DNA from 3 places in the Mycobacterium sp. SMC-8 genome. Region 2 is predicted to be linked to each of the others. Evidence: predicted binding sites of a transcription regulator. Region 2 holds the regulator's gene; each other region holds the start of a gene.

Region 1 (3,273 bases), 1.8 Mb from region 2:
CAGTGGCGCCGTCGCGATCATCGTCGGAGACCAGGCCGGCGGATTCGACTACCGGGGGATGGCCGCCGCCCTGGCCGCCGAACACCCGGCGTTGCGGCATGTGATCGTCGACGGCGCATCCGGACCGTTCGTCTCGTGGGCGGCGATCCGCGACCATGCCGGCCCACTGCTCGAGCGTCCGCGGATCGACCCCGGCCTGCCCGCGCTGCTGCTGGTCTCCGGCGGCACCACCGGCCTACCGAAACTCATCGCGCGCACCCACGACGACTACGTCTACAACGCCACCGCCTGCGCCCAGGCCTGCCAGATGAACGGGGACGACGCCTATCTGGTCGCGCTGCCCGCCGGACACAATTTTCCGCTGGCCTGCCCCGGCCTGCTCGGCTCGATGACGGTCGGCGCGCCGACGGTGTTTACCGCCGACCCCAGCCCCCAAAACGCGTTCGCGTTGATCGACAAGTACCGGATCACCGTCACCGGACTGGTCAACGCGCTGGCCAAGCTGTGGGCGCAGGCATGTGAGTGGGAGCCGGTACTGCCGAGTTCGCTGCGGTTCGTCCAGGTCGGCGGATCCCGCATGAGCCCGGAAGAGGCCCGATTCATCCTCGACCGGCTGACCCCTGGCATGTCGCAGATCTTCGGGATGGCCGAGGGGATGCTGAACTTCACCCGGCCCGGAGACCCGGAGGACGTCGTCGTCCACACCCAGGGCCGGCCGATGTCCCCACACGACGAGATGCGCGTCGTCGACGAGAACGGCGACGAGGTGGCACCCGGGGAGGAGGGCGAGCTACTGGTCCGCGGACCGTACACGCTCAACGGTTACTACCGGGCCGACGACGCCAACGCCCGCTCGTTCTCCCCGGACGGCTTCTACCGCACCGGCGACCGGGTTCGGATCTTCTCCGAGGGCGCACGCGCCGGGTACGTGGAGGTGACCGGCCGGGTCAAAGACGTGATCCACCGCGGTGGCGAGACAGTGTCGGCGACCGACCTCGAAGACCACCTGCACACCCACCCGGCGATCTACACGGCTGCCGCCGTGGCGCTCCCCGACGAGTATCTCGGCGAGAAGATCTGTGCGGCAGTGGTTTTCCTCGGTGCGCCGATCACGCTGGCCGAGCTGAACGCGTTTCTCGACGGGCGCGGTGCGTCCAAGCACGCACGCCCCGACGTGCTGACCCCGGTGCGATCGTTGCCGATGACGGCGGTGGGCAAGGTCGACAAGAAGCAGTTGGTCGCGCAGTTGACGTCCTGACACACACGTCGGCCCGGCATTTATGGCCGTGCCAGGCCGCATCCGGCCGTGTCGTTCAGCGCGGGGCCCGCAGCGTCGCGTCCAAACTCGACATCAGCTGGGCGACGCGGCTCCTGCCGGCCGGCGCCGGAGGGTAACGACACAGGACGTCAATCAGCTCGGGCGTCGCACGCTGCCGCGCTCTCCGGATCGCGGAGATGGCAGCGTCAGGGTCGCCGCCGGCGTTGATCTCGGCTACCCGTGCGGCGTTCGCGGCGGCACGCAGAATGTGGCCCACCTGATGCGGTCGGGCGATGGGATGAAGATAGGCAGCGGATGCGGCGTCCCCTGCTGCCTGTGCGGCCAGGCGCGCCACCTCCTCGGATGCCTCCCGGCCCGCGCGGTGGGCTTCCAGCGAGGCGACGCGCTGCTGCTTCGTCCTGGGCGCGCCATGAACGAAGCGCCAGGCGGCAGCGATGGCGTTCCTCGGCCTGCAGTCGCGGGGATCGGCGTCCTCGAACATCGGCAGGAGCTCTTCGGCGGTCTCGGCGACGAAGCGAGCCACGCTACGCAATTCGCTCATCGACAGTTCGAAGTCGCCCGATGCCACGCCCGCGCCTTCCCCCACTTGCTACTTGTGACGTCCCGTCATCAGGACAATGCCACGTGGCGGTCCGTGGAACGGCTTTTCGTCGCCGATGATCACGGTTGCCGTAAGCGGCGCAAGAATCCTCCATGGATCTCTTTTCACACCCTGCCGGGACGCTTTTTGTCGGTGGTTCGCACTAGTGTTCGATATATGGAGCTGGTGTCCGAGGCAGTGGGGGCGATCGCTGAGCAGATCGGTGTGCTGTCCAAGGCCGCCGATGAGCTGACCCATAGTGAGTTGGTCGGGCTGCTGGCCGAGTTGACCAGGGTGCTGCGGTCGGTCCCGGCGCTGGAGCACAAGGTGTTGGCCCGGTTGATCGAGGAGACCGAGCCGCACCGGCTCGGGGAATCGTCGTGGAAGGGCGTGCTGACCACCGCGCTGCGGGTCAGTGGCGCCGAGGCGGGACGGCGGTTGCGACGGGCCAAAATGCTGGGGCCGCGGCGGGCGATGACGGGCCAGCCTCTTGCGCCGCTGTGGGGAGCCACCGCCGCCGCCCAGGCTCAGGGCCTGTTGGACGAAGAGCACATCACGGTGATCGCGAGGTTTCACCAGAAGCTGCCCGCGTGGGTGGATGTGGACACCCGTGCGGCCGCCGATGCGCACCTGGCCGGCCTGGGCTCGGGTCTAGGCCCTGAGGAGCTCGATGCGGCGGCGGGGCGGTTGTTGATGATGATCGATCAGGACGGCCCTGAACCCGCCGACGACGAGGTGGCCCGGAAACGGTGGGTGAGGGTCGGCAAGCAGCAGCGTGACGGGTTTCGCAAGATCAGCGGCTACCTGGACGCCGAACTGGGCGCCTACTTGGAGGCGACCCTGGCCAAGGAGGCCGCCCCCGGGGCCAACATGCCCGACCAACAGCCCGGTGAGGAGCCGGCCGAGTCATCCGCCGGGGCGGGCCCGGAGACGGGTCGGGATACCCGCACCGAGGGGCAGCGCAATCACGACGGCTTCAAAGCCCTGCTGCGCCGCACCCTGGAATCCGGGACACTCGGCAGCCATAACGGGTTACCGGTGACCGTGATCGTCTCGACCACCCTGCAGGAGCTGGAAAAGGGGGCCGGGGTGGCGGTCACCGGCGGCGGATCATTGCTGCCGATGCCCGATCTGATCCGGATGGCCGCCCGCGCCCATCACTATCTGTACGTCTTTGACGAGCACACCGGTCAAAGCCTGTATCTGGGTCGGGCCCAACGGCTGGCCAACGCCGCCCAGCGGATCGTCCTGCACGCTCGTGATCGTGGCTGCACCCGGCCCGGCTGCACCGTGCAGGGGTACTGGTGTCAGGTTCATCATGCGGTCGCGGACTGGAAAAACGACGGCCAAACCGACATCGACGACCTCACCCTGGCCTGCGGACCGCACAACCGGATGATCGAAACCACCGGCT
Region 2 (3,273 bases):
GTCGTGGTGGCTGAGAGACCGCGGCATGCCGATAAAGACACTCCAGGTACCGGCAGGGATCGTCCAGGTCAGCTACGGCCACGACCTGACCTCGGCTAGTGCTCGCGCGCAATGGGCTCCGGTGTTCTCGATCCACGACGTGGCCTCGCTCGAAGAGCTCGCGGCCGCCGATCCCGACGACTACGCCGACGAGTCCGAGCACTACCTGTGGACGTGGCTGGACGAGGCCGCAGGCACCATCCGCTCGCGCATGTTCGCGCCGTACCTGGGGATTCGCGAGGATGAGGCGACCGGCGCGGCTGCGGTGCGCATCACCGAGCATCTGAGCCGAGACCTGACGATCGTCCAGGGCGAGGGGTCGATCATCGAGACGAAATGGAGCCCCGAAGGCTGGGTGCAGGTCGCCGGCCGGGTGGTCGACGATGGACAGCGCCAACTGGAGTGACGCCTCAGCTCTGGGCCGTGACCTTCCGATGGGCACGCAGCGCCTGTATCTCGCGCTCGAAATCCTCGGCTGACGAGAACGAGCGGTACACCGAGGCGAATCTCAGGTAGGCCACTTCGTCGAGCTCTCGGAGCGGACCCAGGATCGCCAAGCCCACCTCATGGCTGGGCACCTCCGGCGAGCCGGTGGCCCGGACCGCGTCCTCCACCTGCTGAGCAAGATGATTCAGCGCGTCGTCGTCGACCTGCCGGCCCTGGCACGACCGCCGCACCCCGCGGATGACCTTCTCGCGACTGAACGGCTCGGTCACGCCACTGCGTTTGACCACAGCGAGTACCGCCGTCTCCACCGTGGTGAACCTGCGTCCACACTCGGGGCACGACCGGCGCCTGCGGATCGCCTGACCCTCATCGGTCTCTCGGGAATCGACGACCCGGGAATCGGGGTGCCGGCAGAAAGGACAGTGCATCACCGCTCCTTCGCCGCTCCGACAGTCAATCGCTTCGAACGCCATTGAGCGTACCTGCGTGGAACACGGGCGGCTCATGGCCGGACCCCATGGGGTGTATCTCATCGGGCCCCGTCCTCACAGAGCTCGGGCAGCACGGGCGATCAGATCCCGGCTGCGATCAGACGACGGGTGCGATCAGACGACGGGTGCGATCAGGGTCTGACCTGCGGCCAACGCCGCCGACTCGAGTTTGTTGAGCTCCCGGATCCGATCGACCACGTCGGCGACCGGGACGCCGGGAGCGACGCGCTGCGCGACCTGGTGCAGGGACTCGCCACTGTGCACCTGCACCACGGCGAGCCGTCCGGGGACCTCGGCCGTGCCGGCGGCCAGACTGCCGAACTGCCCGACCAGGCCCAGCCACAGCGTGATCGCGCCGGCGACCAGCGCCAGCAATACGGTGGTAGCCGGCGTGACCGGGCGGCGCCGGTGCGGCGCACGCGACATCAGCACGCCGGTCCCCCGGTGTCGCACCGGCGCAGCGCCGGGCCATCGGGACGGAGACCGCCGGCCCGGCCGCGCCGGCCGGACCCGGCCCGCGGTCACCTGCAGGCGCGGTGCCCGCTCGAACTCGTTCCATGTCGCGCGGTCGTCGAGAATGGTCATCAGTTCGCCTTTCGATCCGAGAAGTGTTTCGCTCTTGTGTTCGAACGATAGTCGATCATCTGTTCGATGAATAGAACGCGTGATCGAACTGTTGCGAACGCTAACCGAAGGCACCGACACGTCCGGGTCGTCGCCTCCAGGGCATCACCGGAGAGCCTCCGCGGGATCCCGGCCTCGGCCGCCGGCATGCGACACGCCTCGAACACATGTTTGATTATCGGCCGTGACCGGGCTACATTCGGGCACATGAGCGACGACAGCAATGACAGCACCGGCGGCCGCGGCCGCGATTCGGGTCTGACCGAGCGTCAGCGAACGATCCTCGAAGTCATCCGTGCGTCCGTGACCACCCGCGGCTACCCTCCCAGCATCCGGGAGATCGGTGACGCGGTCGGATTGACGTCCACGTCGTCGGTGGCCCACCAGTTGCGCACGCTGGAGCGCAAGGGGTATCTGCGCCGCGATCCCAACCGGCCGCGGGCGGTCGACGTCCGCGGGGCCGACGACAACGCCACACCGGTCGTCGGGACGGACGTCGCCGGTTCGGATTCGCTACCCGAACCCACGTTCGTGCCTGTGCTCGGCCGCATCGCCGCCGGTGGACCGATCCTGGCCGAGGAGGCCGTCGAGGACGTCTTCCCACTGCCCCGTGAGCTGGTCGGCGAGGGTTCGCTGTTCCTGCTCAAGGTTGTCGGAGAGTCCATGATCGACGCGGCGATCTGCGATGGCGACTGGGTCGTGGTCAGACAGCAGAACGTCGCCGACAACGGCGACATCGTGGCGGCGATGATCGACGGCGAAGCCACCGTCAAGACGTTCAAACGCACCCGCGGTCAGGTCTGGCTGATGCCGCACAATCCAGCCTTCGACCCGATCCCGGGCAACGACGCCGTGGTGCTCGGCAAGGTCGTGACGGTCATCCGCAAGGTCTGACCGGTCGGACGGCCTACTCGCCGCGTACGAAGCCGTTCGTGAGCGCGATCTCCTCCGTGGCGAACCAGATCTCGACGGGGGCGTCGTGATAGTCGCCGCTGTCCGGCGTCCAGTACAGGCCAGATTTGGTGTCGGCCTTGATCGGATAGCCCTCGGGGATCTCGCCCGGGTCGTCGAAGGGCATGTGCAGTGCGGTGCCCAGCGGCAGCGGCTCGTCGACGTCGATGCGCGCGTGACGTCCGGTGTCGGCCATGGGATCGCGCGCCGGTGGTGCCGCGGCGACGTTGACAGGTTCGTCGGCAGGTGCGATGACCGGCTCACCGACCGACGCGATGAGCGGCTCGCGGTCGGCGTCCAACTCTGTCTGCTCGGCCACGATGTCGTGCGCGTCGCCACGGCCGCCGTCGACCACATCGTGCGAGGGTGCTTCGGCCTCGGGTGTCAGCACCCGTGTCGGCGCGGTGTCGACGGCGTCGGGATCCTCCTGCGCGTCGCCGGAGTCGGCGGCCGGCCCGTGCTCGTTCTGATCTTCGCCGGGTTGCGCCCCCCAGAAGCCCTGCACGTCCGACCGGAAATCCTCGCTCGACGCCGGCGCCGCCGAGCCCAGCGATCCCAGACCCTCGCGGGCGTACCGGTCCCCGAACAGTTCGTCCTCCCGGCCGTCCTCGTGGGCCTGCGCGCCGGCACCCGACGGTACCGGCTCATAGGCGTGGCCGTCCGGGGCGCCCAGACGGCCGAGCAGGTCGTCGTCGCGGCGACGACCACGGGTGCGCAGCAC
Region 3 (3,273 bases), 870 kb from region 2:
GCGCGCCCCCGTGCACACCGCTGACCGGGTCGCTGAACCCGTGGGTGAAGCCCGCGGCGGGCGCGGTCGCCTCACGGCCTTCTCGGACCGCGTCTGCCAACGCCACCAGATCGTCGTCGTCGGGATGCGACGGCAGCGGCCCGGCATGACGGACCAGCTCCCAGCCACGGGGCGCGGTGATCCGGCCGGCATGCAGGACGCACAGATCCCACGAGTGCGGTTCGGACACGGTGGCCAGCGGGCCGACGACAGCAGTCGAGTCCGAATAGACGAAGGTGAGCGTCGCGACCGCATAGTGCGGGCACCCAGGCCGGCAGCAGCGACGGGGAACATTCACAGCGGAAGGTTATCCTGCGACGTCGTCCGGGTTGCGGCGGACACGCGCAGCCGCCGGGCGGCCGAAGCCCAACCGTTACGATCTTTTTCGTGACGAGGCGCCTTCATCGCGGGTCGCGGCGGGGCCGGGAGATGCGCGGGCCGTTGCTACCCCCGACCGTTCCGGGGTGGCGCAGCCGCGCCGAACGCTTCGACATGGCGGTGCTGGAGGCATACGAGCCGATCGAGCGGCGCTGGCATGACCGGGTGTCGACGCTCGACGTGGCGGTCGACGAGATCCCGCGCATCGCGCCCAAAGACCCTGACAGTGTGCAGTGGCCACCGGAGGTGGTCGCCGACGGCCCGATCGCACTGGCCCGGCTGATCCCTGCGGGGGTGGACGTCCGAGGTAACTCCACTCGCGCCCGAATTGTGTTGTTCCGCAAGCCGATCGAGCGTCGGGCTAAAGACACCGACGAGCTGACCGAGCTGCTGCATGAATTGCTGGTGGCGCAGGTCGCCACCTACCTGGGGGTGGAACCGTCCGTCATCGACCCGACCCTGGACGACGGCTGACGGCGGGTGAACGCGCGGGGCGCGCTCGAAGATCAGATGATGCCGCGCTTGAGGCGCCGGCGCTCACGCTCGGACAGACCGCCCCAGATACCGAAGCGCTCGTCGTTGGCCAGTGCGTACTCCAGGCACGCGTCCTTGACCTCGCAGCCCTGGCAGATGCGCTTGGCTTCGCGGGTGGAGCCGCCCTTCTCCGGGAAGAACGCCTCGGGATCGGTCTGGGCGCACAGGGCGCGCTCCTGCCACTGATCCTCTTCAGGCAGCTCGGAGTCTTCGCTGAAGAAATCCGAATGATCGGGCACCAGACTCAGCTGCGGCCGCCCGTTGGCTCCGCTCGGTGTCGGTCCGGTCTGGATGTGCGGCGCACTTCCCACCGAGCCGAGGAGCCTGTTGTCGAACCGAATCAAATCACCGAAATCGGCCTGTTCAAATGCCATGTTCCCCTCCTCCACAGGTCTCGTAGATCCGTATATGCCGGCCCCACTGCCGAACGTGCGGCCATCCCAATTCGAACAAGTGATCGAATCTCGGTCTGCGACACCGGAACCGGCCGGAGAACCGCGAAATGACACTGGTGTGATTACACACGCGTTAGCTGCCCCGGTCAAGCGCTAGAACAGGAATTCATACCATTCCGTGACTTGTTTACGGCGCGTCGCGCTGTGGCGTGTCTATCACGTTCCGCCCGAGGCGCAGTTCGCGGCTCTGACGGCCTAGTCTCGATCGTTGTGAAGGTCACGGTTCTGGTCGGTGGCGTCGGTGGTGCACGGTTCTTGCTCGGCGTCCAACATCTATTGGGGTTGGGGCAGTTCGGCACTCACGATACCAATGAGCATGAAGTGACTGCTGTGGTGAATGTCGGCGACGACGCGTGGATGTTCGGCGTGCGCATCTGCCCGGATCTCGACACGTGCATGTACACCCTCGGCGGCGGCATCGACCCCGAGCGGGGCTGGGGCCACAAGAACGAAACCTGGAACGCCAAGGAAGAACTCGCCGCCTACGGCGTGCAGCCGGATTGGTTCGGCCTCGGCGACCGCGACCTGGCCACCCACCTGGTGCGCAGCCAGATGCTGCGGGCCGGCTACCCGCTCTCCGACGTCACCCGGGCCCTGTGCCGGCGGTGGTCGCCGGGTGCGCTGTTGATGCCCGCCAGCGACGACCGCAGCGAAACCCATGTCGTGGTCACCGATCCCGGGCCCGGCGATTCGGCCGGCGAGAAGCGCGCCATCCACTTTCAGGAGTGGTGGGTGCGCTACCGCGCCCAGATCCCCACCGAGAGCTTCGCATTCGTCGGTTCCGACAAGGCCACGGCCGCGCCCGGTGTCACCGAGGCGATCGAGAACGCCGACATCGTGCTGATCGCGCCGTCGAACCCGGTGGTCAGCGTCGGCGCCATCCTCGCGATCGGCGGCATCCGCGGCGCGCTGCGCTCGACCAAGGCGCCGGTGATCGGCTACTCCCCCATCATCGCCGGGAAGCCGTTGCGCGGCATGGCCGACGCGTGCCTGAACGTGATCGGGGTGCCCAGCACCTCTGAGGCCGTCGGCAATCACTTCGGTGCCCGTTCCTCGACGGGCATCCTGGACGGCTGGCTGGTGCACACCGGCGACCCCGCGTCGGTCGACGGCGTGCAGGTGCGGTCGGTTCCGCTGCTGATGACCGATCCGGCCGCAACCGCCGAGATGGTCCGCGCCGGAATCGAACTGGCCGGGGTGTCCTGGTGAACGACCACGGCACGTCGGCACGGGTGGAACTGCTGCCGGTACCGGGGCTTCCGGAGTTCCGGCCCGGGGACGATCTGGCCGGGGCCATCGCCGGGGCCGCGCCGTGGCTGCAGGACGACGATGTGCTCGTCGTCACCAGCAAGGTGCTGTCCAAGACCGAGGGCCGGATGGTCGCCGCCCCGTCGGACCCCCAGGAGCGGGATGCGCTGCGCCGCAAACTGATCGACGACGAGGCGGTGCGGGTTCTGGCCCGCAAGGGGCGCACGCTGATCACCGAGAACGCCCTCGGTCTGGTGCAGGCCGCCGCCGGTGTGGACGGCTCCAACGTCGACTCCAACGAATTGGCCCTGCTGCCCGTCGATCCCGACGGCAGCGCTGCGGCGTTGGTGGCGGCGCTGCACGAGCGGCTCGGAGTGCAGGTCGGCGTCGTCGTCACCGACACCATGGGGCGGGCGTGGCGCACCGGACAGACCGACGTCGCGATCGGCGCCGCGGGGCTGGAGGTGCTGCACGCCTATGCCGGGGAACACGATCAGCACGGCAACGAGCTGATCGTCACCGAGATCGCGGTCGCCGACGAGATCGCCGCCGCCGCGGATCTGGTCAAGGGCAAGCTGACCGGTGTGCCGGTCGCGGTCGTGCGGGGGCTGACGCTGCG

Evidence for each region. Region 2 encodes LexA, which represses DNA repair genes until DNA is damaged. Its sites were predicted from a motif close to CGAACANNTGTTCG; they were not measured.
Region 1: a site for LexA is predicted at 1,916-1,929, ahead of KXD97_RS27845 (HNH endonuclease signature motif containing protein). Genes of this name have one in related genera too.
Region 3: a site for LexA is predicted at 1,398-1,411, ahead of cofD (2-phospho-L-lactate transferase). Genes of this name have one in related genera too.

What each region holds. Positions count from the first base shown of each region.
Region 1 covers NZ_CP079865.1:5,792,012-5,795,284, forward strand. The annotation lists gene KXD97_RS27835 ((2,3-dihydroxybenzoyl)adenylate synthase) at 1-1,258, shown strand, start outside; gene KXD97_RS27840 (putative immunity protein) at 1,314-1,820, opposite strand; gene KXD97_RS27845 (HNH endonuclease signature motif containing protein) at 2,037-3,273, shown strand, end outside.
Region 2 covers NZ_CP079865.1:4,039,070-4,042,342, reverse strand. The annotation lists gene KXD97_RS19580 (PhzF family phenazine biosynthesis protein) at 1-445, shown strand, start outside; gene nrdR (transcriptional regulator NrdR) at 450-914, opposite strand; gene KXD97_RS19570 (LysM peptidoglycan-binding domain-containing protein) at 1,092-1,562, opposite strand; gene lexA (transcriptional repressor LexA) at 1,809-2,495, shown strand; gene KXD97_RS19560 (LGFP repeat-containing protein) at 2,509-3,273, opposite strand, start outside.
Region 3 covers NZ_CP079865.1:3,170,752-3,174,024, reverse strand. The annotation lists gene KXD97_RS15420 (DUF3499 domain-containing protein) at 1-337, opposite strand, end outside; gene KXD97_RS15415 (metallopeptidase family protein) at 469-891, shown strand; gene KXD97_RS15410 (WhiB family transcriptional regulator) at 924-1,193, opposite strand; gene cofD (2-phospho-L-lactate transferase) at 1,617-2,615, shown strand; gene KXD97_RS15400 (coenzyme F420-0:L-glutamate ligase) at 2,612-3,273, shown strand, end outside.